DNA from 3 places in the Tardiphaga sp. 215_C5_N2_1 genome. Region 1 is predicted to be linked to each of the others. Evidence: predicted binding sites of a transcription regulator. Region 1 holds the regulator's gene; each other region holds the start of a gene.
What was found. The regulator LexA, encoded in region 1, represses DNA repair genes until DNA is damaged. The targets are predictions, from matches to a motif close to TGTTCNNNNTGTGTTCNG.
Positions count from the first base shown of each region.

Region 2: AB7828_RS24565 (DNA recombination protein RmuC) is a predicted target of LexA. The motif match lies at 3,507-3,524, and genes of this name have one in related genera.
Region 3: AB7828_RS18840 (helicase-related protein) is a predicted target of LexA. The motif match lies at 3,031-3,048, and genes of this name have one in related genera.

Region 1 is NZ_CP197240.1:929,966-940,225, reverse strand. Features, by position in the region: gene AB7828_RS04345 (HAD-IA family hydrolase) at 32-658, shown strand; gene AB7828_RS04340 (CbtA family protein) at 655-1,380, opposite strand; gene AB7828_RS04335 (CbtB domain-containing protein) at 1,384-1,566, opposite strand; gene AB7828_RS04330 (hypothetical protein) at 1,630-1,914, opposite strand; gene AB7828_RS04325 (molybdopterin molybdotransferase MoeA) at 2,023-3,231, shown strand; gene AB7828_RS04320 (Orn/Lys/Arg decarboxylase N-terminal domain-containing protein) at 3,390-5,747, shown strand; gene AB7828_RS04315 (GNAT family N-acetyltransferase) at 5,769-6,338, shown strand; gene lexA (transcriptional repressor LexA) at 6,639-7,361, shown strand; gene AB7828_RS04305 (ComEC/Rec2 family competence protein) at 7,380-9,662, opposite strand; gene AB7828_RS04300 (glutamine--tRNA ligase/YqeY domain fusion protein) at 9,765-10,260, opposite strand, start outside.
Region 2 is NZ_CP197240.1:5,177,280-5,187,539, reverse strand. Features, by position in the region: gene dapE (succinyl-diaminopimelate desuccinylase) at 1-537, shown strand, start outside; gene AB7828_RS24585 (phosphorylase family protein) at 534-1,094, shown strand; gene truA (tRNA pseudouridine(38-40) synthase TruA) at 1,091-1,831, opposite strand; gene fmt (methionyl-tRNA formyltransferase) at 1,831-2,763, opposite strand; gene def (peptide deformylase) at 2,802-3,323, opposite strand; gene AB7828_RS24565 (DNA recombination protein RmuC) at 3,555-4,769, shown strand; gene AB7828_RS24560 (AmpG family muropeptide MFS transporter) at 4,810-6,177, shown strand; gene AB7828_RS24555 (hypothetical protein) at 6,189-6,635, opposite strand; gene recR (recombination mediator RecR) at 6,652-7,254, opposite strand; gene AB7828_RS24545 (YbaB/EbfC family nucleoid-associated protein) at 7,256-7,576, opposite strand; gene AB7828_RS24540 (DNA polymerase III subunit gamma/tau) at 7,598-9,475, opposite strand; RNA gene ffs (signal recognition particle sRNA small type) at 9,646-9,742, opposite strand; gene AB7828_RS24530 (HIT domain-containing protein) at 9,923-10,260, shown strand, end outside.
Region 3 is NZ_CP197240.1:3,951,187-3,961,446, reverse strand. Features, by position in the region: gene AB7828_RS18855 (SIR2 family protein) at 1-699, opposite strand, end outside; gene rpmB (50S ribosomal protein L28) at 935-1,237, opposite strand; gene AB7828_RS18845 (DUF3108 domain-containing protein) at 1,610-2,581, shown strand; gene AB7828_RS18840 (helicase-related protein) at 3,128-6,598, shown strand; gene AB7828_RS18835 (RNA-binding S4 domain-containing protein) at 6,647-6,916, shown strand; gene fdxA (ferredoxin FdxA) at 7,068-7,406, shown strand; gene AB7828_RS18825 (CarD family transcriptional regulator) at 7,666-8,730, shown strand; gene AB7828_RS18820 (M48 family metalloprotease) at 8,815-10,260, opposite strand, start outside.

The DNA.
Region 1 (10,260 bases):
ACATGTTCAATCGTTGAGCCAAAAGATACAGATGACGATGTCGCTTACGCCAAATTCCGCAGACGCCCTGCTGTTTGATCTCGGCCGCGTCGTGCTGGATATCGATTTCACGCGCGTGCTGAAGGTCTGGTCGGACTACGCGCAGTGTACACCGGACGACATCGTGAGCCGGTTTGCGCGCGGCGACGTCTATATGCGACACGAGCGCGGCGAGATTTCCGACGACGCATTCTTTGCGCATCTGCACGACACGCTCGGTATCGATCTGACGCCGGCACAATTTCTCGAAGGCTGGAATGCGATCTTCGTCGGGGAGATGCCGGGCATCGCCGAACTCCTCGCGCATGCCTCGAAGCGCTGGCCGCTCTACGCGTTCTCAAACACCAATGTCGCGCATGTCACGCATTTCTCGGAACACCATGCCGATCTGCTCAGTCACTTCCGCACGGTGTTTCTGTCGTCCTCGATCGGGCTTCGCAAGCCCGATGCAAAATCCTATGAGCACGTCATCGCGGAAATCGGCATCCCCGCCGACCGCATCGTGTTCTTCGACGATCTTGCCGATAATATCGAAGCCGCTCGCGCTTGCGGATTGCAGGCCGTCCACGTCACCTCGCCGACATCGGTCGCCGAGGCGCTCAAGGCACTCGGGCTTTAGGTCCGCGAGATGCGCTGGAAGGCGATGCTGGTGAGGACGCCGAGCAGTGCCCAGAACAGCAGGCTGGTCAGGACCGCTGCAACGACGAAACTGTGCGACAGCGTTTCGGGGACATCCGTATGGCCAGCCGGCGCCAGCGGTGCGCCGATCAGGTGCGGCAGGACGATCAGGCCAAGGCCGAGAATGGCGGCCCATGACGCCTTGCGGAAGACCAGCAGGGCGAGCCCCGCCGCAGTGGCGCAGGCAGTGCCGATCCACCAGGTCTGGCGCAGTGTGAGGTCGGCGACAGGCATTCCAGGCAGCTCCGGCGGCAGGCCGAGGCCGGGCGCCGCCGTGAAGACGACGAAACCGCCGAGACCCCAGAACAGCCCTTCCCGCCAGCTCACGGCCCGGCCACGCAGCGCGAAGATGCCGGCCAGTAGCAACGCGAAGCCGATGGCCGTCAGGATATTGGCGCCGGTGGTGAAGGCATTGCGTTGCAAGCCCTCGGTGGGCTCCCATTCGGCCTCATGGCTATGGGCGGCGGCGCCATGGTCGTGCGTATGGGCGGGCTGCGCGGCAGCCGTCGGCGCAACAGCAGCCGGAGCTTCCGCCTTGCGCTCATAAACTTCGCTTTTCTGGATCAGGGGAATGGTCCCGACCATCTGGGCGCCGGTGATGGCAGCGCCAGTGATCACGCCAGCCAGCGCTGCCGAGAAAACGATCGACCTGAAGACGGACATGTCTCAGTGGCAGGGGAATGCGTTGGCGTGGCGCGTGTCGTGGGCCGCATTATGGACCGCGCTGATATGCGAGAAACCGACCACCCCGACGATAAACAGACCGAGCGCCATGGCCAGAACGGCCTGCACGACGACATTAACGTCAGTGGTGACGGCGGAGATCTGGGCGGTCTGGGTCTGTTGCATCGGAATCCTCGCGAAATAGAGGGCCAATTTAGCCGAGTTGCTCCGGCGGCGCGACCGTTAATTTTACATCGCGCGGGCGAGATCGCGGCTGGTCAGATGAAAGTTCGCATCTGCCGCTACCGACGCACGCACGAGCTTGGCGCTAGCCGCCGCCTGGAACACCGCTCTGTGGTCTTGAAAATAGGCCGCGCAGTCCTCCGGCGACGGGTAGCGCCGGAGCAGCGTCCGGAACGCATGACGGTGCACCATGCATAGCCCGCGATGGCCGGACGGCCGGAACGCCAGCGCATCGACATCTGCCCGCCAGACAGGCGCTTCATCGGCGGTTGCGGCGTGGTTGTCGGTCATGATCGCCGATGTCTACCGTGTTTCCCTGCCCTGCCAAAGCGCCAGTGGTTTTGCGTCCGCTCCCGCTCTCCGCTATGACGGGCGCCCACACTGCCGGAGATCCCCGCGATGGCCCTGATGCCGGTTACCGATGCCATGGCCGCGATTCTCGCAGGCGCCGATGCGCTGCCTGAGGAGATGGTGCCGCTGGAAGACGCGTTCCACCGCGTGCTCGCCCGCGACATCGCTTCGCTGCGCACGCAGCCACCGGAGCCCATGTCAGCGATGGACGGCTATGCCGTGCGCGCCGCCGATGCGACACTGGGCGCCAAGCTCCGCGTCATCGGCGAGATCGCCGCAGGCAAGCCGTTCGACCGCCCGCTGCAGACCGGCGAAGCCCTGCGAATCTTCACCGGCGGCGTGCTGCCCGCTGGCGCCGACGCCGTGGTGATCCAGGAAGACACAACGCGCGAAGGTGACGTCGTCGGGATCAACGAAGCTGCGATTTCCGGCAAGCATATCCGCCCGGCCGGCGTCGATTTCAATGAAGGCGATGTGCTGCTGCGCGCCGGCACCCGCCTCACCGACCGCGATCTGGCGCTTGCCGCCGGGATGAACCATCCGTCACTGCCCGTGCGGCGACGGCCGGTCGTTGCCGTGCTCGCCACCGGCGACGAACTGGTCATGCCCGGTGCGGTCCCCGGCCCCGGCCAGATCGTGCTCTCCAATGGCTTCGCGCTGCGTGCGCTGGCCCGCGCTGAAGGCGCCGAGGTGGTCGATCTCGGCATCGCCGTCGACACGTTGGAGGCGACCACATCGGCCATTCAGCGCGCGATCGATCTGAAGGCCGACGTGCTGATCACCACCGGCGGCGCGTCGGTCGGCGACCACGACCTCGTGCAGCAATCCCTGATCAATGCCGGCGTCGAGATGGCGTTCTGGCGCATCGCCATGCGGCCCGGCAAGCCGATGATGCACGGACGCCGCCAGGGCATGCGCGTGATCGGCCTGCCCGGCAATCCCGTCTCGTCCTATGTCTGCGGCTTCCTGTTCATGGTGCCGCTGCTGCGCGCGCTGTCCGGCCGAAACGAGGTCGCTCACGCGCTCGAACCCGCGGTGCTCGGCCGCGACCTCGCCGCCAACGACCAGCGCGAGGACTATCTGCGCACGCGTCTGGAAACCCGCGCCGACGGCACCGTGGTGGCGACGCCGGTGATGAAACAGGACTCGTCGCTGCTAGGAAATCTGGCTGTTGCCGAAGGACTTCTGATCCGCAAGCCATTCGCTCCCGCCGCCGCCGCTGGTGATTCCTGCGCGATCATGCGACTGCCTGTTTAAAGGCCGAGATGCGCGATGGGATGCCGGGCCACCGGAACTTCCGCCGCGCGGCATGTTCTCTGAGCTTTTTTCTGACTGAGATACCTTAACGCGGCTTCAGTCACTGAATTGTCACGTAACGCAGCGAGACATCGCTGCGAAACAAGATCGGTGCACAAATGGACTATTTCAAACGCTTCAATTTCCTGTTTGCGATGCCAACATTCGACGCCGACGATCTCGAGGGCATTCGGCTCAATCAGATCGTCGATGAGATCGAGCGTTCCGGCTTCGAGGTCGTCAAGGCACGCAAGCTCGAAGACGCCACGATCGCAGTCCAGACCGACGCGGCCATCGGCTGCATGGTGGTCGACTGGGGCAAGAAGGGCCTCGAAGGCAAGACCGCGGCGCTGATCAACCTGATGCGCAAACGGGGCCTCGACTTTCCGATCATCCTGCTGATCCGCCGCAAGCGGTTTGAAGACGTCCCGGTCGAGGTGCTCGATTTCATCGACGGCTATGTCTTCCTGTCCGAGGAAACCCCGCCGTTCATCGCCAAGAACCTGATCAGCCGGTTGAAGCAATATGCCGAGACACTGAAGACGCCGTTCTTCGGCGCTTTGGTCGACTATGCCGAGGAAGGCAACCAGCTCTGGACCTGCCCGGGCCACAATGGCGGCGTGTTCTACAGCCGCAGCCCGATCGGCCGCGTGTTCATGGAACATCTCGGCGAAGCCGTGTTTCGCGACGACCTCGACAATTCGGTGCTCGATCTCGGCGATCTGCTGACCCATGAGGGCCCTGCTTTGCAGGCGCAGAAGGAAGCCGCGCAGATCTTCGGGGCGGAGAAAACCTATTTCGTGCTCAACGGCACCTCGACCTCCAACAAGGTCGCGCTATCGGCTCTGGTCACCGATGGTGACCTCGTGCTGTTCGACCGCAACAACCACAAGGCGGCCTTGCACGGCGCATTGATGATTTCAGGCGGTGTGCCGATCTATGTGCCAACGACGCGCAATCCCTGGGGCCTGATCGGCCCGATGAACTGGGACGCGCTCGACGAGGACGCGCTGCGCGAGCGCATCCGTATCAATCCGTTGGTCACGGATCCCGAGGCCTGGAAGCGTCCACGCCCGTTCCGCGTCGCCGTGGTCGAACAGTGCACCTATGACGGCACCATCTACAGCGCCGAGATGATCATCGCGCGCATCGGCCATCTCTGCGATTACATCCTGTTCGACGAAGCCTGGGCGGGCTTCATGAAATTCCACCCGCTCTATGCCGGTCGCTTCGCCATGGGGCTCAAGGAGCTTGGTCCGGATTCCCCGGGTATCATCGCGACGCAGTCGACCCATAAGCAGCTCGCGAGCTTCTCGCAGGCGTCGCAGATCCACATGAAGGATCGCCACATCCGCGGGCAGAAGCGCCGCGTCGAGCACCGGCGCTTCAACGAAAGCTTCATGCAGCACGCCTCGACCTCGCCATTCTATCCACTGTTCGCATCATTGGATGTCGGCGCGCAGATGATGAAGGGCCGCTCGGGCGAAGTGTTGTGGGACGATACGATCCGCCTCGGCATCGAACTGCGCAAGAAGATGCGCGCGGTGCGCCGCGAGTTCGAGGAGAAGGAAACCCGCGCCGAGCGTCGCTGGTTCTTCGAGCCCTTCGTGCCCGAGCGCGTCGCTATTCCCGACGCATCCAGCGAAGGCGCCGTTCACAATGTGCCGTGGGAAAGCGTCGGCACGGATCAACTCGCCACCAATCCGTCCTATTGGCAGCTCGCGCCTGACGCCGCCTGGCATGGCTTCCCCGGCATGGAAGCCGGTTTCACCATGACCGATCCCAACAAGCTGACGGTGCTGACACCCGGCTTCGACCGCACCACCGGCGGCTATGCGGAACACGGCATCCCTGCTCCGGTGGTGGCGCAGTTCCTGCGCGAGAATCGCATCGTGCCGGAGAAAAACGACCTTAACTCGCTGCTCTTCCTGCTGACGCCCGGCGTGGAGGCGAGCAAGGCCGGCACGCTGATATCGGGCCTCGTCGCCTTCAAGAAATTTCATGACGACAACGCGCTGCTGGAAGACGTCATCCCGGAATTCGCCAGGCGCAGGCCCGCGCGTTATGCGGGCATACGCCTGCGGGACCTGTGCGGCGACATGCACCGGTTCTTTCGCGAGGCCAATGTGAGCGAACTTCAGACCAGGCAGTTCTCCGCCGATCACTTGCCGGAGATCGCCATGTCGCCCCACGATGCCGCGCGCTGCCTGGTGCGCAACGACGTCGATTACCTCCCGATCGATGAGATCTTCGGGCGCGTCGCGACGACGCCGTTCGTGGTCTATCCGCCCGGCATCGCCACGATCGTCCCCGGAGAACGGCTCACCGAACGGTCAAAGCCGATGATCGATTATCTCAGGATGTTCGAGACCTGCTTCAACACCTTCCCGGGCTTCGACGTCGAAATCCAGGGCATCTACCGCAAGGTCGACGCCAATGGCCGGATCCGACTTTACACTTACGTGGTCTCCGAATAGGGAGCACGTAAGGAGCCTGATTTGCCAACGGAACTCGAACAGCCGGTCGTCATCCGACCATCACGCGACACCGACGTCGATGCCATGCTCGCGATCTATCGCCGGCACATCCGGCAAGGCGTCGAGGAAGGCGTCAGCGACGCCGACACGCCGCAGCCCGACGATCTCAGAGACCGGCGTAAGAACCTGCGCAGCAAACGGTTCCCGCACCTCGTCGCCACGCAAGGCGGCGAGGTCGTCGGCTATGCCTATGTGGTGCTGTTCCGCAAGCGACCGGCCTATCGCTACACGGTCAAGCATTCGATCTATATCCACCACGGACATGTCGGCCGAGGCATCGGCCGGCTGCTCATGCGCGAATTGATCGACGTCTGCGCGGCGGCCGGCTTCCGGCAGATCATCGGCTATATCGATGCCGACAACACGGCCTCGCTCGGCTTGCACGAGAGCTTTGGCTTTGCCCGCGTCGGCTTGCTGCCCGGCGTCGCTTATCGCTCGGGCCGCTGGGCCGACACGATCATGGTTCAGCGCTCGCTGGCGACCGGCTCCACGACTCCGCCGCCGCCCATTGGGCGCATGACGTCCGCGTAGCCCAAGCCCGCGGAAGCATTTTCCATGTCCGTCGAGGATCGACGACTGGTGAGGAACAGCCTCCTCAAACCTCCCTCAACGTGCATTCTGTTGACGGCAAATTAAGCATTGCAGAACACATATGGAACATATAGTGTTCGTTCATGATTTGTTTCGAGATTCTGTGGCTTTGAGTAGTTTGAGAGTGCCCGAACTCGCGCAACCGATCTTCGAACGATCGTCTCTGGATTGAGAATCACCGTTCGGAGACCCTTTGAAACGCACGCGGCGGCCGACACCGTCAACTGAGGATGGCTTCAGATGCTCACGCGCAAACAATACGAACTCCTGCGATTCATCGATCAACGGCTGAAGGAAGCCGGCGTCCCGCCCTCCTTCGACGAGATGAAGGATGCGCTCGACCTGCGCTCCAAGTCTGGCATTCACCGTCTGATCACGGCGCTGGAAGAACGCGGCTTCATCCGCCGCCTGCCCAACCGCGCCCGCGCCATCGAAGTCATCAAGCTGCCAGAGCTCGGCGCGCCGGTCACCGGCGGCACCGGGCGCCGCGGCTTCACGCCCAGCGTCATCGAAGGCACGCTTGGCAAGGTGCGTTCGGCCGCCAGCATCGCCAGCAACAGCGGCGACGATGACAATGGCCGCACGGTTGCTATCCCGGTCATGGGCCGGATCGCGGCAGGTACGCCGATCGAGGCGCTGCAGACCCGCAGCCACACCATCAGCATGCCCGCGGACATGCTCGGCTCCGGCGAACATTACGCGCTCGAAGTGCGCGGCGATTCCATGCAGGACGCCGGCATTCTCGATGGCGATACCGTGCTGATCCAGCGCAACGAGAGCGCCGACACCGGCGACATCGTGGTGGCCCTGATTGACGACGAGGAAGCCACGCTGAAGCGCTTCCGCCGCCGCGGCGCGTCGATCGCGCTGGAGCCAGCGAATGACGCTTACGAAGTCCGCATCCTGCCGCCTAACCGGGTGCGCATTCAGGGCAAGCTGATTGGCCTGTATCGCCGCTACTGAGGCTGTCGCCTCGACGGATTACTGATCTTCGGCTTGAAGATCGGTTTCCGCAGGCGTCGCATCCACCGGCCGGTTTTGCGGTGGACGACCGGTCTGGATCAGATCGTGCTCGGGCTCATCGGGAATTGCGCGCGACCACGGACGGTCCAGGCCCCGTGACCGCACGGCATCGATGGTAAAGCCGTTCGCAGTTCGCTGCAGGTTCACCGCACCATTACGTTGCAGGCGATCCTGATCGATCACCAGCGCACGACAATCCTTTGGCGGTTGTTTCGTCGTGATGATGAGTGTCGCTTTCTCGCAATCATCTGTGAATGCATCCGGCTGTAAAACCAGCGCCACCAAAGCGCCATCGGCCAGCGCCGCGATGCACCCGTCGCGGTCGCAGGACACACCGTGGCTGACGGAGGCATCGGTCGGCAGACGCGCATCGGCATCGCCGGCGAGCCACTCTTTCAGCAAAAATGTATCCTTGGCGCTGCGCATCATATGCAGGTGCCCGTCCCTGCCCCGTACCGCGACGCTGCGACCGTCCCCCGAGATCAACACATCCGGCTGCTTCGCCATCAGGGCCCATACAATCGAGATTGCAAGCACGGCAGCCCCCGCGAAGCGCAACGGCGTGCGCAGCAATCCCAGCACGATGATGCCGATACTGGCTGATATCAGCGGTCCGGTCCCGAAGGCCGGCATCCTCCCGATGGCACCCGGCAAGGCTGCCACCCATTGCGTGACCACGATCATCCACTGGATGCCGACATCCATCAGCCGCCAGAACACACCGTCAAAGCCGAACGGCATGGCCACCAAACCGAGAATGCCCGCCGGCATCACCAGTGCCGAGACCACCGGCATCGCCAGGAGATTGGCGACGACGCCATAAGGCGTGACGCGATGGAAATGAAATGCGGCATAGGGCGTGGTGGCAAGACCCGCGACCAGTGAGGCCAGTACGAGCATCGCGATCTCGCGTCCGCCCCATAGCGCCACGCGCGCGGTCGCGGAATGATCGGGCGAGGCAAACAGCGCGGGCATGCCTATCTGCACCAATGCGACCAGCCCCAGCGTCGCCGCGAATGACATCTGAAAACTCGGATGCACCAGCGCTTCCGGCGCGACGATCAGCACGACCATTGCCGCCACCGCCAGCGTGCGAAACGTCACCGCCCGGCGATCGACCATGACTGCAATCAACACAACGGCCGTCATGAAAAAGGATCTCTGTGTCGCGACTTCGGCACCTGACAGCAGCAAATAGAACAGTGCTGCGAATAACGCCGCAGCCGCTGCGACTTTCTTGATCGGGAATGTCACCGTCAGGACAGGGATCAGTGCCAGCAGTGCGCGTATCGCAAAGAACACCACGCCGGCGACAACGGCCATGTGATAGCCAGAGATCGACAACACATGACCGAGGCCGGAGATGAACATCGCATCATTGACGTCAGCCGAAATCGCATCGCGGCGGCCCGTGAGCAACGCCGTGGCAATGGCGCGGCTATCGCCCGAGAGTACGGTGCGGATCCGCGCGTCGATGGCGTCGCGCAGACCCTGTATGGTCGCTGAATAGCGTAGCGCCACACCCGGCTGTATCGGCGGATCGACCGCCTTAATGCCGCCCATCACGAAGCCTGATGCGCCGATCCCCTGGAAATACAGATCGCGGCCAAAGTCGTAACTCCCTGGCCGGAGCGGCGACAGCGGCGGCTGCAGCCTTGCCTTCAATTCGACGAAGCTGCCGACGACAGGCGCCATGCCCTTCTTCACCGACAGCCGCACACGGGTCAGCTTCGGTGCGGCGCGCGGGCTGTCCATCGTGGCAACGCGCAGCACGAAGCGATCCGTGCGCTCCCGTTCCTCGTGGGTTTCGACGAAGCCGGTCAGCGCGACGGAATAGAGCGGCTTTGCCAGAACCTCATGAGCCACACGCGCGGTTTTCATGGCAGCCATCGCGAAGCCCGCCGCGATGGCCGCAATGAGCAAGATCAAGGGAAACCATCGCTGCCGCCGCAGCAAAAACGCAGCCACGCAAAGAAGGCCTGCCGTCGCAGCGGCAACCCAGGCCACCGGCTCATGCTCAGCGGCAAAATACAGCGCGATGCCGGTGCCGAAAGCGATCGGCACCCAGGGCAGCAAGCGACCGGGACCAGCTTCGGCCCGCACCCACGTCCAGAGCGTCTCGAAGCCCGACGTCGACGACGTCGCTGACGGGACAGCGACGCCTGCCTTGGCCGGCGGCGGCCATGTGGTCGCTGTACCCGCCCGGCCCCGCCGCTGTTGCTGATCTCCGCCCCGCGCCATCGAACGCCCGCACGCCACGCTTGTCCTTCCGAATGCTATCGGAAGGGCAAGCGGCGACTAGCGGAACGGATGCAGAATACGAAAACTAATCTCTAGGGTTGCTCAGGCGAGCTTGGCGTAGCTGTCGCGCAGACCGACGGTGCGGTTGAAGATCAGCTTGCCCGGCGCTGAATCCTTGTCGCGACAGAAGTAACCCTGGCGCTCGAACTGCACGACATCGCTTGTGTTATCGCTCGCCAGCGCCGGCTCCAGCATGGCGCCGGTCAGCGTCTCCAGCGAGTCCGGATTGAGCTGCGATGCGAACTCGGTCGCATTGGGCTGCGGATCGGCGAACAGCTGATTGTAGACGCGTACTTCCGCCTGCACGGCATCTGCGGCGCTCACCCAATGGATCGTCGCCTTGACCTTGCGGCCGTCCGGCGCATTGCCGCCCCGGGTTTCCGGATCATAGGTGCAGCGCAGTTCGACCACCTCGCCAGCGGCATTCTTGATGACGTCCTTGCAGGTGATGAAGTAGCCATAACGCAAGCGGACCTCGCGGCCTGGCGCCATGCGGAAGAACTTCTTCGGCGGCTCTTCCATGAAGTCGTCATGCTCG
Region 2 (10,260 bases), 4.2 Mb from region 1:
TCGAATCCGGTACCGGATATCGCCGCGTTGATCACAGCGCTGAGCAGCGATCCGCTCGATCAGGGCAATGCGCAGTTTCAGCCGTCCAATCTCGAATTCACCTCGGTGGATGTCGGCAACAAGGCGACCAACGTCATCCCCGCGCAAGCGCGGGCGAAGTTCAATATCCGCTTCAACGACCATCACACGCAGGCGTCATTGCGCGACCTGATCGATGCACGCGTCGCAACTGCCGCCGGCAATCGCATTCGCGCGCATGTGATCTGGGAGCCGAGCAATTCGGACAGCTTCGTCACAAAGCCCGGCGCCTTTACCGATACGGTCGTCGCCGCGATCAAGGATGTCACTGGCCGCACACCGGATCTCAACACGGGCGGCGGAACCTCGGATGCGCGCTTCATCAAGAACTACTGCCCGGTGATTGAATTCGGCCTGGTCGGGCAGACCATGCATCAGATCGACGAACACACGAAGGTTACCGATCTGGAGAAGCTCACCCAAATCTATCGTGGCGTGCTGGATCGGTATTTCGCATGAACGGCAAGATTCTCGTCCTCACCGCGCTCGAAAGCGAGCTCGACAAATCACGCGCGCCTGCCGAGATCCAGGTGATTTTCACCGGCGTCGGCAAGATCAACACCACAATCGCAACGCTTCAGGCGGTGCAGGCCATGCAGCCCAAACTCGTCGTGAACTACGGCACCGCCGGCAAGCTAAACACCAAACTCAACGGCCTCGTCGAGGTCAGCGACGTGATCCAGCGCGACATGAATGCCGAGCCGTTGGCGCCGCGCGGCCGCACGCCCTTTGCGCCCGATCTCGACCGCCTGGTCTCGGGCCAGCGCGGCGTGATCTGCGGCAGTGGTGACAGTTTCGTCACCTCCACCGATCCTTGGCTGGTGTCGAACAATGTCGACATCGTCGATATGGAACTGTTTGCCATCGCGCAGGTCTGCCTGCGCCATGGCATCCGCTGGCGCGCCTTCAAGTTCATCACCGACGACGCCAATGATTTTGCGCATGAGCATTGGACGGCGAATGTCGCGAATGGACAGGATCTGTTCTGGGACGCGATGAAGGGCGTGAAGGTCTAGTAGTCGACCTTTACCAGATACAGCCCATCCGGCGGCGCCACGATGCCGCAGGCGCTGCGGTCCTTCGCGGCAAGCGCCGCAGCCAGATCGTCCGGCGTCCAGCGGCCGTTGCCGACCCAGACCAGTGAGCCAACCATCGAGCGCACCTGGCTGTGCAGGAACGAGCGTGCGGAGGTCGTGATGGTGATCGCCTCACCGTTCTGCACCACATCGAGCTGATCGAGCGTGCGGATCGGCGACTTGGCCTGGCATTCGGTATCGCGAAAGGTCGTGAAGTCGTGTCGACCGAGCAAACGCTTCGCAGCCTCGCTCATGGCAGCGACATCGAGCGGGCGCGGCACGCGCCAGACCCGGCCGGCATCGACGGCGAGGTTCGCGCGGCGATTGGTGATGCGATAGACATAGTGGCGTTTGATGGCCGAGAACCGCGCCTCGAAATCATCCGGCACGATATCCGCCGACAGCACGCCGACCGGATGCGGCCGCAGATGGGCATTCATGCCATCGCGAAAGCGACCCGGCACCAGCACTTTCGGCACGTCGCAATGGGCGACCTGGCCGAGCGCATGGACGCCGGCATCGGTGCGACCGGCGCCATGGACGCGGATCGGCTCGCCGCAAATGGCCTCGGCGGCACGCTCCAGCGCGCCCTGTACGGTCAGCGTCGCGTTGGCCTGCACCTGCCATCCGGAAAATGGCGCGCCGTCATATTCGATGATCATCTTGTAGCGCGGCATCAGCCCACCTGCAGAGGCGGCTTCAGCGGCGTGCCACGCAGAAATTCACTGGCCTTCATCGGCTGCTTGCCGGCGCGCTGCAGGTCGATGATCCGGATCGCGCCCTCGCCGCAGGCGATGGTGAGCTGATCGTCGATGATCTCGCCGGGCGCACCCGCGCCCTTTGCAAGCTCGCAGCGCAGAACCTTCACGCGTACCGCCTCGCCCTCGATCGGCACTTCGCACCACGCGCCGGGAAACGGCGACAGCCCATGGCAATGCCTGAGCACCTCGCGCGCCGGCTTCGACCAGTCGATCTTGGCCTCCGCCTTGTCGATCTTGGCCGCGTAAGTGACGCCGTCTGCGCTCTGCGGGGTCAGGCTCAGCCGTCCCCTTTCCAGCGCACCCATGGCCCGCACCATCAGATCGGCGCCGAGCGGCGCCAGTGCATCATGCAGGTCCAGTGCCGTCATCGCATCGGTGATCGCCAGGCGCTCGGCCATGGCGACATCGCCGGTGTCGAGGCCGACATCCATCTTCATCACCATGACGCCGCTCTCGGCGTCGCCCTCCATGATGGCACGATTGATCGGTGCGGCGCCGCGCCAGCGCGGCAACAGCGAGCCGTGCAGGTTGAAACAGCCGAGCGGCGGTACATCGAGAATATTCTGCGGCAGGATCATGCCATAGGCGACGACGACCGCAGCCTCGGCCTCATGCGACCGGAACTCGGCTTCGGCTTCCGGCGTCCGCAGCGTCTTCGGCGTGAAGACGGGAATGCCGAGCCGTTCAGCCTCGCGCGCCACCGGCGTCGGCTGCAGCTTCATGCCACGGCCGGCGGGCTTTGCTTCGCGGGTATAGACGGCGACGATCTCATGGCCGTGGGCCACGAGTTCGAGCAGCGTCGGCACCGCGAAATCCGGCGTGCCCATGAAGATCAAACGAAGCGACATAGGTCGGAGCCGATCTGTTGCAGCGTTGCGCGGAGAAACTACTCCGCGCGCTTGGCGAGCTTGGTGAACTTCTTCAGCACGCGGTCGCGCTTCAGCTTCGAAAGGTAATCGACGAACAGCACGCCATTGAGATGGTCGATCTCGTGCTGAATGCAGGTCGCGAACAGGCCAGAAGCCTCTTCCTCGATGGTCTTGCCGTCGAGGTCCATATAGCGGATCCGTACCGTCGCCGGACGTTCCACTTCCTCGTAATATTCGGGGATCGACAGACAGCCCTCTTCATAGACCGAGAGCTCTTCCGAGGCCGAGATGACCTCCGGATTGATGAAGACACGCGGCTTCTTGCCGTCCTCCTCATCGTCCTTCTTGGCGATGTCCATGGTGATCAGCCGCAGCGGAACCGCGATCTGGATCGCCGCCAGCCCGATCCCGGGTGCGTCATACATCGTCTCGAACATGTCGTCGGCGAGCTTGCGCACCTCTGACGTCACCTTCTCGACTGGTTTGGAGATCAGCCGCAACTGTTTGTCGGGCAGGATAATGATTTCACGAATGGCCATGGCGGCGATTTAATCTGCGCGCCGGTCCGGGTCAATCCGCTGGAAAAGCTGGACTTTGAAGGACGTTAACTCCCCGCCAACCATGAAAATTGAGGCGCGGTTAACCATGCCGGTTAAGGTCTGCTTAACCACATTTCTTAGGCTTGGGTTAACCAGGAAAATTCATTTTGCATTAACCATAAATGTTCCCTCTTCGTTCGCGCAGCCGACCGAATCGGCTACAAGGATGGAATGAACGAGATTCTTTTCATGATCGGCGACATGCCGGTCACCGCCGGCGTAGCATTGATGGGCTTCAGTGCTCTGGCGCTGGGTTTGCTGCTCACCATCGCCATCATCATCGCTCGCTCCGGTAGCCGCGGCGCCGCCATGGCCATGGCCCAGGCGATCCGCGCCGACGAACTGGAAGAACGCCTCAGCGAAGTGCTGAAGGCGCAGAACGAAGCCACCGGCCGCGTCGACGCCATGGGCCAGGCCTTGGCAGGCCGTCAGGCCGACATGGCACGCGCGGTGTCCGAGCGACTGGACTCCGTGACCCATCGCGTCGGCCAATCCATGGAACAGACCACCCGCAACACGATGGAAAGCCTGAGCGCGCTGCATGAGCGGCTGGGCATCATCGACAACGCCCACAAGAACCTCACTGACCTCACCTCGCAGGTAACGACGCTCCGCGACGTGCTCGCCAACAAGCAGTCGCGCGGCGCCTTCGGTCAGGCGCGGATGGAAAGCATCGTCAAGGACGGCATGCCGAGCGGCGCCTATGCGTTCCAGCACACGCTATCGTCGGGCAAACGGCCGGACTGCGTGATCTTCCTGCCGGATCAGCGTCCACTGTGCATCGACGCGAAATTCCCGCTGGAAGCCGTCACGGCGCTGCATGACGCACGCAGCGATGACGAGAAGAAATACGCAGCGCAGCGCTTGCGCGCGGACGTGATGAAACATGTCACCGACATCGCCGAGAAGTATCTGGTTGCCGGCGAGACGCAGGACACCGCGCTGATGTTCGTGCCGTCGGAATCCGTCTATGCGGAAATCCACGACGGTTTCGATGACATCATCCAGAAAGCCTATCGCGCCCGCGTCGTCTTGGTATCGCCGTCGCTGCTGATGCTGGCGATCCAGGTGATGCAGCAAATCCTGAAGGACGCGCGGATGCGCGACGCCGCCGACCAGATCCGCACCGAGGTACTGAATCTGGGCGACGACCTCACCCGGTTGCGCGATCGCGTGATGAAGCTGCAGACGCATTTCGGGCAAGCCAATGAGGACGTCCGCCAGATCCTGATCTCCGCCGACAAGATTGAGAAGCGCGCCGGCCGCATCGAGGAACTGGATTTCAGCAAGAGCGAGCCGGCGGCCGAGGTAGCCCCGGCCATCGCGAAGACCGCCGCCCCCGACATGTTCGCGCCGCTGCCGCGCAAGATTCAGGCAGGGGAATAGGCCACAGGCCGCTTTCCCCCGAATCTGCTAACCCTTCCCCATGACCAGCGCGCCTGACTCGTCCGAAGCCGCCCTCGCCTTGAAGCCCCGTGCCACCTGGCGCGAGAGCATGGCGGTGTATCTGCAGCCGCGGGTGCTGATCGTGCTATTGCTTGGCCTGTCGTCGGGTCTGCCGCTTGCATTGTCCGGTTCCACGCTGCTGGTGTGGATGCGCGAATCCGGCGTCGATCTCGGTACCATCGGGTTGTTCGCCCTCGTCGGCACGCCCTACACGCTGAAGTTCCTTTGGGCGCCGCTGGTCGACGCGCTGCATGTGCCGTTCTTCACGCGGCAATTCGGCCGCCGCCGTGGCTGGCTGGTGTTCTCGCAACTGTTGCTTATCGGCGCGATCCTGCTCCTTGCACTGACCGACCCCGCCCGCTCGCCACTGTTCGTCGCCCTTGGTGCGCTGCTGGTCGCTGCGATGTCATCGACGCAGGACATTGTCGTCGATGCGTTTCGTGTGGAGAGCCTGCCGGAGAGCGAACAGGCGGCCGGCATGGCGTCCTATGTCGCGGCCTATCGCATCGGCATGCTGATCTCGACCGCCGGCGTGCTGTTTCTGGTCAGCGCCTTCGAGAGCACGGGCATCGCGCGCTCCACCGCCTGGATGTGGGGCTATGTGGCAATGGCGGCGATGGTGCTGGTCGGCACGGTCACAGCGCTTGCGGCCACCGAGCCCGAGCAATCCGCGCAGGCCGAAGCGGCCACACGCGGCGAGAGCGCCTTCAATCGCGTGCTGCAGGCTGCAATCGGCGCGTTCTCCGAGTTTCTGGCCCGCAAGGACGCCTGGGCCGCGCTGGCCTTTGTCGTGCTGTTCAAATTCACCGACGCCTTTTCCGGCACCATGACAGCGCCGTTCGTGATTGATCTCGGCTTCACCCGCAACGACTACGCCGCCATCGTCAAAGGCGTCGGCCTTGCCGCCACGCTGATCGGCGGCTTCGCTGGAGGCTTCGTGGCGCGACGCTATTCGCTGGCGGCGAGCCTGTGGATCGGCGCTGTGTTGCAGGCGCTGTCCAACCTGGCATTCTCGTGGCTCGCCATCGTCGGCGTCAATCAATGGGCGCTGGCACTGGCCATCTCGGTCGAGAATTTCACCAGCGCCATCGGCACGGTGATCTTCGTCGCCTATCTCTCCGCGCTCTGCAAGAATCCGCTGCACACGGCCACGCAATATGCGCTACTCACAGCGCTCGCTGCGGTTGGGCGGACCTATCTGTCGGCAGGCGCAGGTTACGTTGCGCAAGCGACGGGATGGCCGATGTTCTTCGTCATCAGCGTGGTGGTCGCGGTACCGAGCCTGATCCTGCTGATCTGGCTGCAGCGCCGCGCGCATTTCGAGATGCTGGGGCCGGTGCGGGTTTAACCGAAGCGAACTCAGTTCGGCTTCGTCACCACGCTCCATTTCGTCACAAGCGCTTCACTCATCTGCCCGGCCTGCTCGGCGCAGGTGACTTCAGCAACCTTGAGCGCCACTTCCTTGCCGACAAGTTTCTTCAGCTGCGTGGCCTGCGCGTCATTGGCCACGACGATCTCGAACGTCTCGGGTCCGGTCTCAAGATTGCACAGCCCTGCAGGCGCCGGCAGCCGACGCGGCTCGCTGACAACTTGATACACATTGGTGCGCTTGCCCTTGGCATCGCGGCTGCGCATGGCGTTGAGCTGCCCGGTCAGCACATCGCCGATCTTCATGGTCTTCGGTGCCACCGGTGCGGCTGGCGGAGCCGGCGTTTCGGTCGCGCCTCTGGCAGCCGTAGCAAACAGGCCGGCCGCACAAATCGCAGCGGCCCAGGTCGGCAAAGCCTTCAAGTCATATCGTGTCATCAATGCTCTTCCAGTCTTAAAACAGCGTCCGCTGTCGCATCGCGGCCGACAACGTGCCTTCGTCGAGATAATCGAGTTCACCACCAACCGGCACGCCATGTGCCAGCCGCGTGACTTTCACATTCGCCTCTTGCAAGAGGTCAGTGATGTAATGCGCCGTGGTTTGCCCATCCACCGTCGCATTCAGCGCCAGGATGATTTCGCTCACCTCTGAATCATGCGCACGTGACACCAGCGCGTCGATGGTCAGATCCTGCGGGCCGACGCCGTCGAGCGGCGACAGCGTTGCACCCAATACATGATACTTGCCCGTCGTCGCATGGGCGCGTTCGAGCGCCCACAAGTCCGCGACATCGGCGACCACCACGATGGTCGAGGGATCGCGGCGCGGGTCCGTGCAGATCGTGCAGGGATTCTGCGTATCGATATTGCTGCAGACCTTGCAGACCTGAATCCGGTCGATCGCCACCTGCAAGGCACCGGCCAGCGGCGTCATCAGCGCCTCGCGCTTCTTGATCAGATGCAGCGCGGCACGCCGGGCCGAGCGCGGGCCAAGACCGGGCAGCCGCGCCAGCAGTTGAATCAGGCGCTCGATTTCCGGACCGGCCGTGGATGCCATCTCAGGTAAGGCCCATCCCCGGCGGCAGACCGAGACCGCCGGTCAGCGCCTGCATCTTCTCTTGCATCGCAGCTTCCGCCTTGCGGCGCGCATCGCCCAATGCAGTCACCAGCAGATCTTCTAGAATCTCGACTTCATCGGCTTTGACCAGCGACGGGTCGATCTTCACGGCCTTCACTTCGGTCTTCGCGGTCATCCGCACAGACACGAGGCCACCGCCGGAGATACCTTCGACCTCGACATGGTCGAGCTCGTCCTGCATCGCCTTCATCTTTGATTGCAGCTGCGCTGCCTGTTTCATCATGCCGAGAAAATCAGCCATGAGTTTTCCTTCGCAGTTCGATTAATCGTCGTCGTTGAGACCGTCGGTCGCGTCATCGCTGATCAGGTCGCTATCGCTGCCGTTGAAGTCCGGCGGCTCAGGGGCGATGACACGAACCTCGACCTTCGCACGCGGAAACCGTGCCAGCACTTCCTTGACCCGCGGATCGGCTTCCGCCACACGCTGGCGCTCATTCTTCTGCTCGAGCTGCTGATCGCGCAGCGTCGGCTGTCCCTGCTCGTTGGACACGATCACGGCCCAACGCCGGCCGGTCCACTGTTCGAGCTTCCGCGACAGATCGTTGATCAGCGTGCGCGACGCCGTGCGCTCCATCGCCAGCTCAAGCCGCCCGTCTTCGATCTTGATCAGGCGCACATCGGCTTCGAGCGCCCCGCGCACCATCAGGTCGCGTTTCTCGCCGGCCAGTGCGACGAGTTCAGGGAAGGTCGAAATCTTCAGCACCGCTGCGGGCGGTGCATCTGCCATGCCGACTTGCGGCCGCGGCGATGGTTCCGCGCCGCCGCGCTGCATGGTCGGACCACGCGACGCACTCGCTGACATCGTCGGCATGGCGGACGGCATCTGCGCTGACGGCAAAGATGCCGACGGAGCGGACGATGGCGCGGCACGGCCTCCACCATTCGTTGGGATCATCGGCGACGTCCCGCCATTCTGGTCGAGCATCCGGATCGCTTCATCCGGCGTCGGCAGATCGGCAACGTAAGCGATGCGCACCAGCACCATCTCTGCGGCGGCGGCGGGACGCGTCGCGCCCTGCACCTCGGTGATGCCCTTGAGCAGCATCTGCCACATACGCGACAGCACCCGCATCGACAGCTTCGAGGCAAAATCGCGTGCGCGCAGACGTTCGGTCTCTCCAAACGCGACATTGTCGGCGGTTGCCGGCACGATCTTCACGCGGGTGACGAAATTGACGAATTCGGCAAGATCGCTCAGCACCACAATCGGATCAGCGCCGACGTCGTATTGTTCGCGAAATTCCTTAAATGCACTGGCGATGTCACCGCGCGCCAGCGAATCGAACAAGTCGATCACGCGGGTGCGATCGGCGAGGCCGAGCATCTGTCGGACGGCATCGGCGCGGACCGTGCCCGCGGCATGCGCAATCGCCTGATCGAACAGCGACAGTGAATCGCGCACCGAGCCTTCGGCGGCGCGGGCGATGATGCCCAGCGCTTCCGGCTCGACCTCGACATTCTCTTTGCCCGCGATGTTCGACAGATGCGACATCAGCACGTCGGCATCGACGCGGCGCAGGTCGAAGCGCTGACAGCGCGACAGCACCGTCACCGGCACCTTGCGGATTTCGGTCGTGGCGAACACGAACTTGGCGTGTTCTGGCGGCTCTTCCAGCGTCTTCAGGAACGCGTTGAAGGCGGCGGTCGACAGCATGTGGACTTCGTCGATGATGTAGACCTTGTAGCGCGCGCTGGAGGGCGCATAGCGCACGCTGTCATTGATCTGGCGAACATCGTCGACGCCGGTGTGGCTCGCGGCGTCCATTTCGAGAATGTCGATATGCCGGCTTTCCATGATCGCCTGGCAATGGATGCCCGGCGTCGGCATATGGATGGTCGGGCCTTTGACCGAGCCATCGGCCATTTCATAATTCAGCGCGCGCGCCAGAATACGCGCCGTCGTCGTCTTGCCGACACCGCGGACACCGGTAAGGATCCAGGCCTGCGGAATGCGGCCGGTCTCGAACGCATTGGAGACGGTGCGGACCAGCGCTTCCTGGCCGATCAGATCGTCGAAACTGCCGGGGCGGTATTTACGCGCGAGCACGCGATAGGGCGTGGCGGCAGCAGGCGCCGGGGCAACGCCCATATCGAAACCGCTCTGGTGATCATCGGGAGGGGACGTGCCAGCGTCGGTCATCGAGGAATCCGCAATGTGTTGTCTCGTAAAGCCGGCTTGCGGAACATCTGGCGCATCATAGGCGGAACGGGACACAGGTTCCGGCCTTCGATGCTGCCTCACTCATCGAACAAGGCGCCCACCGAGCTAACGACCCATGTGCAGGACGCTGAATTTGCTCGATAAAACAAGTAGGAGACTGACGAGCGACCCGATCCGGATCTCGTTAGGGCTGCTTCCTTCCGGACCTGACCCGATTGGCGAGTGGCTCGTCCACCGCCAATCTCCCGGTGCTTATTTGGGGCCAAAATGGTCGGAAAGCAAGCGCGGCGCGTGTCGCAAGTCCGCCGCAAGTTTTGCGCAGGAAAGTCGCAAGAAAACGTGGTCCAGACGCGCAAAACCGGCCATGACGGGAGTTGTCTGCGCAGCCGCTTCCTGCGACGCTGTGCGCCTTAATCGAGAGTCAGAATGGCCGCTCCCTCCTCCTGGTCGCTGCACGAGCAGCTGCAACAAGACACCATCGACATCGGCGACCTCCCCCTCAGCCGCGTGCTGGTGGTGAAGGACGCGCACTACCCCTGGCTGATGCTGGTGCCGCGCCGCGCCGACACGACCGAGATCATCGATCTCGACGAGGTCGCCCAGGGCCAGTTGATGACCGAGATCAACCGCGTCGGCCGCGCACTCAAAGACATCACCAAATGCGACAAGCTCAATGTCGCGGCGCTCGGCAACATGGTGCCGCAGCTGCACGTCCACATCATCGCGCGCCGCAAGACCGATGCCGCCTGGCCGCGGCCGATCTG
Region 3 (10,260 bases), 3.0 Mb from region 1:
AACGACGCGCCGTCGCAAATAGAACTCGCCAAAATCTTGATCGGTAAGTACGAGTTCCGAAAATCGCTGAGAGCTCCTATTAAGCGCTCCGTGTATATGGAGAACGCCGGAAAAATCAGTTTGCCTTGTCGGTCGCGGAATAGATCCAAGTGAGTAAGTCTCTATAGGCGATCGAGTATGTTTCGCTGCGTCTTGTAGGAGTAGATCGAAATTGGTCGTAACGATAGTCGTCGCGCCACCACGGTTCGCGAGTCGCATGAGGGCGTGGTGAATTGGTGCAGGTTTGCTGCCATTGATTTGTAGTCGACGGGCGACTTCCTGTCGCACCCGGCTGTTTCCATGTGTCTGATTGTCGAGTCGCCGTTCTAGCATTCCAAGGACAACGTCATAGTCGCCGCTAATGAAGCGTCTTACTTCTGCTGTTTGACGGTCAGTTAGATGCGAGCAGCTCCCTTGCCATTGATTGCATGCGCCTCTTGGAATTTTCTGAAGTACAAGATGTACGGTCGCATCGAGCGCAGCGTAGACATCGATAACGAGCTCGCGGAAATCAGGTAGGTTCGCTGGCTTGGAAATACCTGCGCCGCAAATGAAAAGTACCTCGCCTCGCGCATGCGCGAGCAGTAATCTTTCAGGTATAGTCGCCAAGTTTGGGCCAAGGGATATTACTCGGTCCTCTGTTGATGCCTTGCCGACCATGCAGTCTCTCGCAATTTAGGTGCTCAAGCTGAAAGTCAGGCTTGCTGATCGTTGATGCAAGAGAAGGTTGCGTAGTCGCGCTAGAGCTCCACAAGCATTAGATGACGTGCTGCCTAGTCTGGTTTGTGAATTGCAGCTTGAGACAAAATTTATCGCTCAAACGCAAAAACGGCCGGATCTTGCGATCCGGCCGTTTTCAAATTTCAATCCGCTCAATGCGAGCGGCGGGTCAGGCTCAGGCCGCGACTGCTGCGGTCTCGGCCTTCTTCTTTTCGATGGCGCGCTTGAGCAGCACGGCCTTCTGCGACAGCTCGCTCTCGCGGGCCTTGATCAGATAGGCGTCGAAGCCACCGCGGTGGTCGACCGACTTCACGGCATTCGCCGACACGCGCAGGCGCACGCCGCGGCCGAGCACGTCGGAAAGGAAGGTCACATTGACCAGGTTCGGCAGAAACCGGCGCTTGGTCTTGATGTTCGAATGGCTCACCTTGTGGCCCACCTGGGGGCCCTTCAGTGTCAGTTCACAGCGCCGAGACATGGCGAAAATCCTCTGTCATCCCCGCAGCTAAAAGGCGAAGAGCCCAAAGCCGGGCAGGGGGTCAAAAATCACGTCCATTTCAGGAGTGGCGGACGTATAGGGGGCTTGGCCGCGATCGTCAAGATATCCGGCCAGCTAAAGTCGCGGCAAAACCGGCAAAAGCCTGCGCATTCGGCGGCTGTATAGCCCGGCCTACGAGCGGAAACCACATGGAATCTGGCGCGGTTCCCATCATATAAACGACGTATTCGGGCCGGAAACAGGTCGCTCCAGCCCAATTGAGCGATGCGGCCCTGGGCCTTTGGCCGGGGATCGCCGACCAGGTGATATCAGCAAGTGAGCCTTCGCACGCCCCGCTTTGTGACCCGACCGGTGACGACCCCGCGGACCGCCGCGCCCGCAAGAGTGCGATTTGCGGGCTTTGGCGCGCGTTTCGCCGTCGCCGCGGGCCTGATGCTGCCGGTTTTGCCGGTGGACGCCTCCGCGCAGGTGCAAGGCCAGATCCAAAGCCAGACCCAAGGCCAAGCTCAAGGCCAGAGCCCGGCCGCCGTGCCGGTTCAGGCACCCGCGCAGGCGGTGTTGGCGGGCGGCAAGCTGGAGGCCAAATATGAAGCCAGCCTCGCCGGCATCGCGGTGGGCAAGGGCCAGTGGGCCATCGACATCAATGAAGACCAGTATTCCGCGACGGCCAGTGGCGGCACCGCTGGTCTGCTGAAGGCATTTGCCGGCGGCTCGGGCTCCGGCCAGTCCACCGGCCGCGTGGTCGCGGGCGCGCTGGTGCCGTCGAATTATCAGGCCGTCACCACCTCCGCGAAGAAGTCCGAGACGATCAAGATGCTGATCACGCCGGGCTATGTGAAGGAGTTCTCCATCGAGCCGGAGCCGCCACTCGACCCCGAGAAGATTCCGATCACCGATGCGCATCGCCGCAACGTGATCGATCCGATGACCGGCTCGCTGATGCGCGTCGGCGGCACCGGTGAATTGCTGACGCCGGATTCGTGCCGCACCGGCGCGTCGATCTTCGATGGCCGCATGCGCTACGATCTCAAGCTCGACTACAAGCGCATGGAAAGCGTGAAGGCCGAGAAGGGCTATCGCGGACCTGCCATCGTCTGCGCCGTCTATTTCACGCCGATCGCCGGCTATGTGCCCGACCGCGCCGCCATCAAATATCTCGCCGCCCAGCGCAATATCGAAGTGACCCTGGTGCCGATCGCCGGAACCCGCGTGCTGGTGCCGTATCGCATGGTGGTGCCGACCCCGCTCGGCGTCGCCATGCTGGAAGCCACCGAATTCGTCACCACCCCCGCGCCGGCCAAGGCCGTGGCGAAGACGAACTGAATCGACGAACGAGCGGAGCGCGAGGACACGTTCAAAGGAGGCAACCCACTCCGGCCTCATCCTGAGGAGCCCCGTCTTCGGGGCGTCTCCTGCGAATGGCAAAGCCATTCGCCCGGGATCGATGCAAGCTCCGGCCCGCCAGCTCATGGTTCGAGACGCGCGAAGGCGCGCTCCTCACCATGAGGGACCGAGACGGGACGCTGCCGCAATGATGCCGCAAGATAAAGTGCGCCATCGCAGCATCGTCGCAAACGCGCCGCAGGATTTGCGCAGGATCTCGGCTTGACTCAAAGCCGGTTCGGAGTCCGTGCGCTGTTCATAACTTCGGGGATTTGTCGGCCCTTGTTGCGCTGTCACAAACTTGATCTAGTCAGTCTCGGAGAATGTCAGCGCGAGATGTTGGGGTGATGCGGCCAGGGAGGTGCCGAGTCACCGATTCGGGCCGCTTTCGTTCCGGACTCGTTCCAAACCATCAAAAAGCGCGGCTCTGAAGCGTCGTAACCTGTCTCGGTCTTGACAGTCGGCGACGCGGAAATATCTGAAAACATGGCCTTTTTGTCTTCTCCGCCCACGCTGTCCAACGGCAGGGCCCCCGGCGCCGGCGTCACCGCGGTGCTCGGCCCCACCAATACCGGCAAGACCCATCTCGCCATCGAGCGCATGCTCGCGCATTCGTCGGGCATCATCGGCCTGCCGCTGCGCCTGCTGGCGCGTGAGGTCTATAATAAAATTTTGGACCGCGTCGGCCCTGAAGCCGTGGCGCTGATCACCGGCGAAGAGAAGATCAAGCCCGCAAAGCCGCGCTATTGGGTCTCCACCGTCGAGGCGATGCCGCGGGATCTCGACGTGTCGTTTCTGGCCGTCGACGAGATCCAGATCGCGGCAGATCTGGAGCGCGGCCACGTCTTTACGGATCGCATCCTGCATCGCCGCGGCCGCGACGAGACGCTGCTGCTCGGCGCCGCCACCATGCGCCCGATCATCGAGCGGCTGCTGCCCGGCGCCAGCATCGTCACACGGCCGCGTTTGTCGCATCTGGAATTTGCCGGCGATCGCAAGATCACGCGGCAGCCGCGCAGGACAGCGATTGTCGCGTTTTCCGCGGACGAAGTTTACGCCATCGCCGAACTGATCAAGCGCCAGCACGGCGGCGCTGCAGTCGTACTGGGCTCGCTATCGCCGCGCACCCGCAATGCGCAGGTGGCGATGTTCCAGAATGGTGACGTTGACTACTTAGTGGCAACCGACGCGGTCGGAATGGGCCTCAATCTCGACGTCGACCACGTCGCCTTTGCCAGTGATCGCAAATATGACGGCTACCAATTCCGCCGTCTCACGCCGTCGGAATTCGCGCAGATCGCTGGCCGCGCCGGCCGCGCCACGCGCAACGGTACCTTCGGCACCACCGGTCGCTGCGAGCCGTTCGAGCCCGAGCTCGTCAATCAGCTGCAGAACCACATCTTCGAGCCGGTGAAGGTGCTGCAGTGGCGCAATTCGAAGCTGGATTTCTCATCGATCGCGTCGCTGCAGGTGTCGCTGGCGGAGGTGCCGCGCCATGAGGCGCTGACCCGTGCGCCGATCGCCGAGGACCTGCGCGTGCTCGATCATGCCGTCCGTGACGTCGACGTGCGCGAAATGGCGCAGGGCAAGGCCGCCGTCGAGAAACTGTGGGACGCCTGCCAGATTCCAGATTACCGCCGCATCGCGCCCGCTGCACACGCAGAGCTGGTAGTCACTATCTTCAACTTCCTGATGCAGCGTGGGCGCATCCCGGATGCCTGGTTTGGCGCTCAAATCGCGCAAGCTGACCGAACCGATGGCGATATCGACACGTTATCGGGCCGAATCGCGCAAATCCGGACCTGGACATTCGTGGCAAATCGTCCCGATTGGCTCTCAGATCCGGATCATTGGCAGGGAATTTCGCGCGAATTGGAAAATAAACTGTCAGATGCCCTTCATGAGAGGCTCACTGAGCGTTTCGTTGATCGTCGTACCAGTGTATTGATGCGCCGCTTGCGGGAAAACACGATGCTGAATACTGAAATTGGTAAGACGGGCGAAGTGATCGTAGAGGGCCATGTGATTGGCCGTCTCGACGGATTTACATTTTTGCCCGATGCGGCCGAGGCTGGCTCGGATGCGAAGGCCTTGCAGGCCACGGCGCTGAAGGCGCTGGCCGGCGAGATCGACGCGCGCGCCGAGAAACTCGGCAACGCGCCGGACGATCAGTTCGTGCTCGCCTCCGACGGCACAATGCGCTGGACCGGCGATGCGGTGGCCCGTCTGGTCGCAGCCGACGATGTGCTGCATCCCCGTCTCCGCATCATCGCCGATGAGCGCCTCTCCGGCGCGCCGCGCGATGCGGTTCAGGCTCGCCTCGATCTCTGGCTGAAGACGCATATCGAGAAGCTGCTCGGGCCGCTGTTCGATCTCACCAAGGCCGAAGACATCACCGGTATCGCGCGCGGCATTGCGTTCCAGCTCACTGAAGCGCTGGGCGTGCTGGAGCGGCAGAAGATCGCGACCGAGATGAAGGATCTCGATCAGCCGTCGCGCGCGACCTTGCGCAAATACGGCGTGCGGTTCGGCGCCTATCACATCTATATTCCCGGTCTGCTGAAGCCTGCGGGGCGTTCGCTCGCGGCGCTGCTCTGGGCGCTGAAGCAGGACAATGTCGACATGTCGGCGCTGTCGAGCGCGCAGCATCTCGCAGGGTCGGGCCGTACATCCTTCCCGGTCGACAAGCTGCTCGATCGCGATGCCTATCGCGTGCTCGGCTATCGCCAGTGCGGCGAGCGCGCCGTGCGCGTCGATATTCTCGAACGTCTTGCCGATCTGATCCGTCCAGCTCTCGCTTGGCGCGAAGCGTCACCGGGCGAGAAGCCCGCCGGCGCCTTCGATGGCCGCCACTTCGTGGTGACGCAGGCGATGACCTCGCTCACCGGTTCGGCCGGCGAAGATTTCGCCTCGATCCTGCGTGCCCTCGGCTATCGCATGGAGAAGAAGGCGCCGCTGCCGCCGGCACCGCCGAAGCCGGTCGCTGCGACGACGCCGATCGAGGTCAAGGCAGACGACAACACCGGCGATCAGCCCGACGCCCTGGTGGGACTTGCCGAGGCTGACAAGCCCGGTGAGGACAATGTCATTGCGGTCGAGGCTGCCGCTGAGGCAGCCGAGACGGTTGAGATCGCGACGGCCGAGGCAGCCGCCGATGCAACTGCTGATGCAGCTCCGGTTGAAGAAGCCGCGGCTGTACCGTCGGCATCGCTGTTGCCCGAAGTCGCGCTGGTGCCCAGCGCCGCGCCCGAAGCGGCGCCTGTTGAAGAGACGGCTTCCGTCGAAGCGCAACCAGAGCCCGCTGCGGCCGTTGCCGAAACCGGGACTGCTGCTGAGACCGCACCTGCTGCAGTGGCCGATGCTGCTGCGCCTGCCGAGGGCGACGCCGCTGCGGTTCCTGCCGTCGCTGCCGAGCCCGAACTGGTCGAAGTCTGGCGTCCGGGTGGCCGTTCGGAAGAACGCCGTCCGCCGCGCCACGACCGCAACCGCCACCATCGCAACACCAACGCCCCGCAGGGCGCTGCGCAGTCGGCTCCCGCCGAAGGCGCCGTGGCCGATGGCGAAAAGCGCGAGCGGCATGATCGCGGAGGCCAAGGGCGCCGCGATCGCAACAATAACAACGAGTTCCGTCGTCCGCGCAGCGATGCACCGGCCGCCGCGGTCTCCGCCGAAGGGGCGCCGAACCGCGACAACCGTGGCAATCGCGGTAACCGCGACAACAAGCCGGGCGATGCCGGTCGTCCGCCGCGTGAGCGCGAACGCTTCCAGGGCAAGGGCAAAGGCCCCTTCAAGGGCGGCGACAAGGGCCGTGAGGGCCGTGGCAACGACCGCGGCGGCGCGACCCGTCCGTTCGCAACATCGGCCGCACCGCGCGAACGGGACCGTCCGATCGATCCGAACTCCCCCTTCGCGAAACTCGCCGCGCTCAAGGAACAGCTCAGCGGCCGCAAGGATTGATGCAGGTCATGTAAGGCGGCACCGAGCCGCCATTTGGTGGTGTGTCGGTTGGAGCGCCAGCGTCTCGATAAATGGCTGTGGCACGCGCGGGTGGTAAAGGCCCGCACCAGTGCCGCTGCGCTGGTGGAAGGCGGCAAGGTTCGCATCAATGGCGAGCGCGAGAAATCGCCGGGCCATGGTGTGAAGATCGGCGACGTGCTCACGGTGGCGCTGGATCGCACCGTGCGGGTGATGAAGGTCGAGGGCTTCTCGGAACGGCGTGGCGATGCCACTGCGGCGCGCGTGCTCTATACCGATTTGCAACACCTTCCGGAGTAACTATCTAGGCTAGATGCCGCGTCCAACGATGGTTTCGTGGCAGGCTTTTTCCTTGGTCGAAATGCCCTGACCTATGCCGGCTGCATCCCTTGCGGCAGCGGGGTTGGTGCGCTACGCAAACATTGAATATCGATCGTTTCCGGAGTTCTGGATGACTTACGTCGTCACCGACAATTGCATCAAATGTAAATACACCGACTGCGTCGAAGTGTGTCCCGTGGACTGCTTCTACGAGGGTGAAAACATGCTGGTCATCCATCCGGACGAATGCATCGATTGCGGTGTCTGCGAGCCCGAATGCCCGGCGGACGCGATCAAGCCCGATACCGAAGGCAATATCGAGAAGTGGCTGCAGATCAATCTGGAACACGCCAAGACGTGGCCGAACATCACCCAGAAGATCGATGAACTGCCCGAAGCCAAGGAATTCGATGGTCAGGAAGGCAAGTACGAGAAGTATTTCTCGGCGGCGCCTGGCAAGGGCGACTGAGTTCCCCGGTCACAGGGATCAAGCAATTGATTGGGTGACCCCGATACCCCCAGCCACACGAAATTTACCCTAGCCCCGATTATGCCCCGGAAGCGGCCGCCGAGCGGCCGCGACAGGGCATAAATCATTGATTTTTGCGGGAAATGTGCTATAATAGGCACAATTCAAGAAGCTGGACCATGTGGTGCCGCTCGATTTGGCCCTGCCGGGTTCCCGTTTAAACATCAAACAGGGGCGTGGCGGTTTCCACGCGCAGGCTGTGTCACAGAAAACGCGTAAAAAGAGTGTTTCCAAGGCTGCTGTTTCGAAGAAGGCTACTGCTTCGAAGGTTTTGGATCCGAAGGCTTCCAAGAAAACAACTGCGGCGAGCCGCGTTGTGAAGGGTCCTGCTGCGAAGAATTCTGTCACCAAAGGCCGTGCCCGGGCTCCTGTCAAGGACACCCGGACCGCCGCGAAGGCTGCGGCTGAAAAGTCCTCCAAAAATAAAAGAAGTGCAATGCCCAACAAGACTGCCAAACCTGCCCCGAAGGCTGCTGCTTCGAAGACCACTGCCGCCAAGCCTGCTGCGCCGAAACCGGCTGCGAAGGCTCCCGCCGCCGCTCCTGCTGTGAAGGCTGCTGCGCCGAAGGAAGTTGCCAAGGTTGCTGCGAAGCCGGTCGTTGCCAAACCGGTTGCCGCCAAGCCGGCGCCCGCTGCGGCTCCGCGCGTCGAAGAGCCGAAGAAGCCACTGACCCAGCGTCAGGGCTTCAAGACCAACGAATTCGTTGTCTATCCGGCGCATGGTGTTGGCCAGATCCTCGCCATCGAAGAGCAGGAAATTGCAGGCGCCAGGCTTGAACTCTTCGTGATCAATTTCATGAAGGACAAGATGACCCTGCGCGTTCCGACCGCGAAGGTCGCGAATGTCGGCATGCGCAAGCTGTCCGAGCCGGCGCTGGTCAAGCGCGCGCTGGAGACACTGAAGGGCCGTGCCCGCATCAAGCGCACCATGTGGTCGCGCCGCGCACAGGAATACGAAGCGAAGATCAACTCGGGCGATATCGTTGCCATCGCCGAAGTGGTCCGCGATCTGTTCCGCTCCGACTCGCAGCCCGAGCAGTCCTACAGCGAACGTCAGCTGTATGAAGCAGCTCTCGATCGTCTGTCGCGCGAAATCGCTGTGGTTCAGCACGTCACCGAGACCGAAGCGGTCAAGGAGATCGAAGGCCAGCTCGCCAAGAGCCCGCGCCGTGGCGCCAAGGCCGAGGCAGGCGCCGAAGCCGGTGCTGACGAGGCCGACAGCGATGGTGACGATGATGTCGCCGCCGCGGACGAGGCTGCATAAGCAGCGTCTCGCAAGTTGAATACGAAAAGCCCGGCCGAGAGGCCGGGCTTTTTTGTTGTCTATGAGAAAGTACTTGGGTGGATCTCAATCCACCACGACCTTGACGCGGTCGCGGGCTTTCACGCTGGCATTGTTCTCGAGCCCGTTCAATACGCGGAAGCGCTCCAGTGGACGATCGACGCCGCTCATGCGATGCGACAGTGACTCCACGGTGTCTCCGGGCTGCACGGTGATCACCTTGATGCGCAGCGGACGGGCGGCCTGAATCTCGGCCAGGGTCAGGCGGCGGAACGAGTTAACGGTGTCGCGGGCGTTGCGTTCGCTCTCGGTGCTCTTCTGCTTGGCAGCGAAGATGAAGCGGTAGACGTCGCTGCCGAAGCGCAACGCGTAAACGCGGAATTGCCACTGGTCGCCGCGCGCGATGGCGGACGCTGCCGGGAAGCCGTTGATGGTCAGCTCTTCCGTGGTGGCTTTGTCGACATTCTCCATCCATCCGGAATTGAGGTAGTCGCTCAGCGTCTGTTCGGATGGTACGCGGACCACGTCGAAGCGCATGGCCTGATTGCCGCCTTCGCGCACGCCGATCACCGCCTGCGCCGTATTATCGAGAGTGAAGGCCTCCGGCGCCTGGAAGGTGAAGCCGAGCTTGGGATGCAGGAAGCGGCGGCCGCGCACGAAACCCTCGCTCGGGTCCTCGCCATAGACGATGCCGTCGATGGCCGAGAGATAGGTCTCGCGATCGCGCTCGCCGCCGTCGGGCGAGGAATATTGCCGCGCATTGGCTTGCGCATTCTGCACGCGCTCGGGCGTCGCCGGATGGGACGACAGGAAGTCCTGCGCGCGGGGATCGAGCGGCGTGCGGCTGGCCTTCAGCGCCGCGTTACGCTCCATCGCCGCGAGAAAGCGCGACGCGCCATAGGGATCGAACTTTGCGCGGGCCGAGATGCCTACGCCGATGCCGTCGGCTTCGAATTCCTGCGCGCGCGAGAAGCTCGCCATCGTCAGTTTGGATTTGGCGAGCGCGAGTGCGGTGAGATCGGGATCGCTGCCCATATCGGTGACGACGCGCGTGACGATCGATGCCTGCCGTGCCTGCTCCTCGCGGATGGATGCGTGCTTGGCCAGCACATGCGCCATCTCGTGCGACAGCACCGATGAAATCTCGGACGTATCGCTGGCCAGCGCGATCAGGCCGCGCGTGACATAGAGTTGTCCGGTCGGCAGGGCGAAGGCGTTGACGGCGCCCGAATTGAGGATCGTGACCTTGTAGGCCAAGTCCGGTCGCTCAGAGGCTGCGACCAGCCGATCGACGGTCTTGGTGATCAGTGATTCCAGCCGCGGGTCGTCATAGGCGCCGCCATAGGATGCGAGGATGCGCTCGTGTTCTTTCTCGGCGGCCGGGGTCTGCACCACGGCAGGCTTGGGCGGCTTGGCCGGCACCGTCGGCTTGACCGACGAGGCGGCCTCGAACCGGCTGGCATCGCCGCAGGCCGATAGAGCGAGCGCGGCGCACAGCAGGGCAGGCGCAGC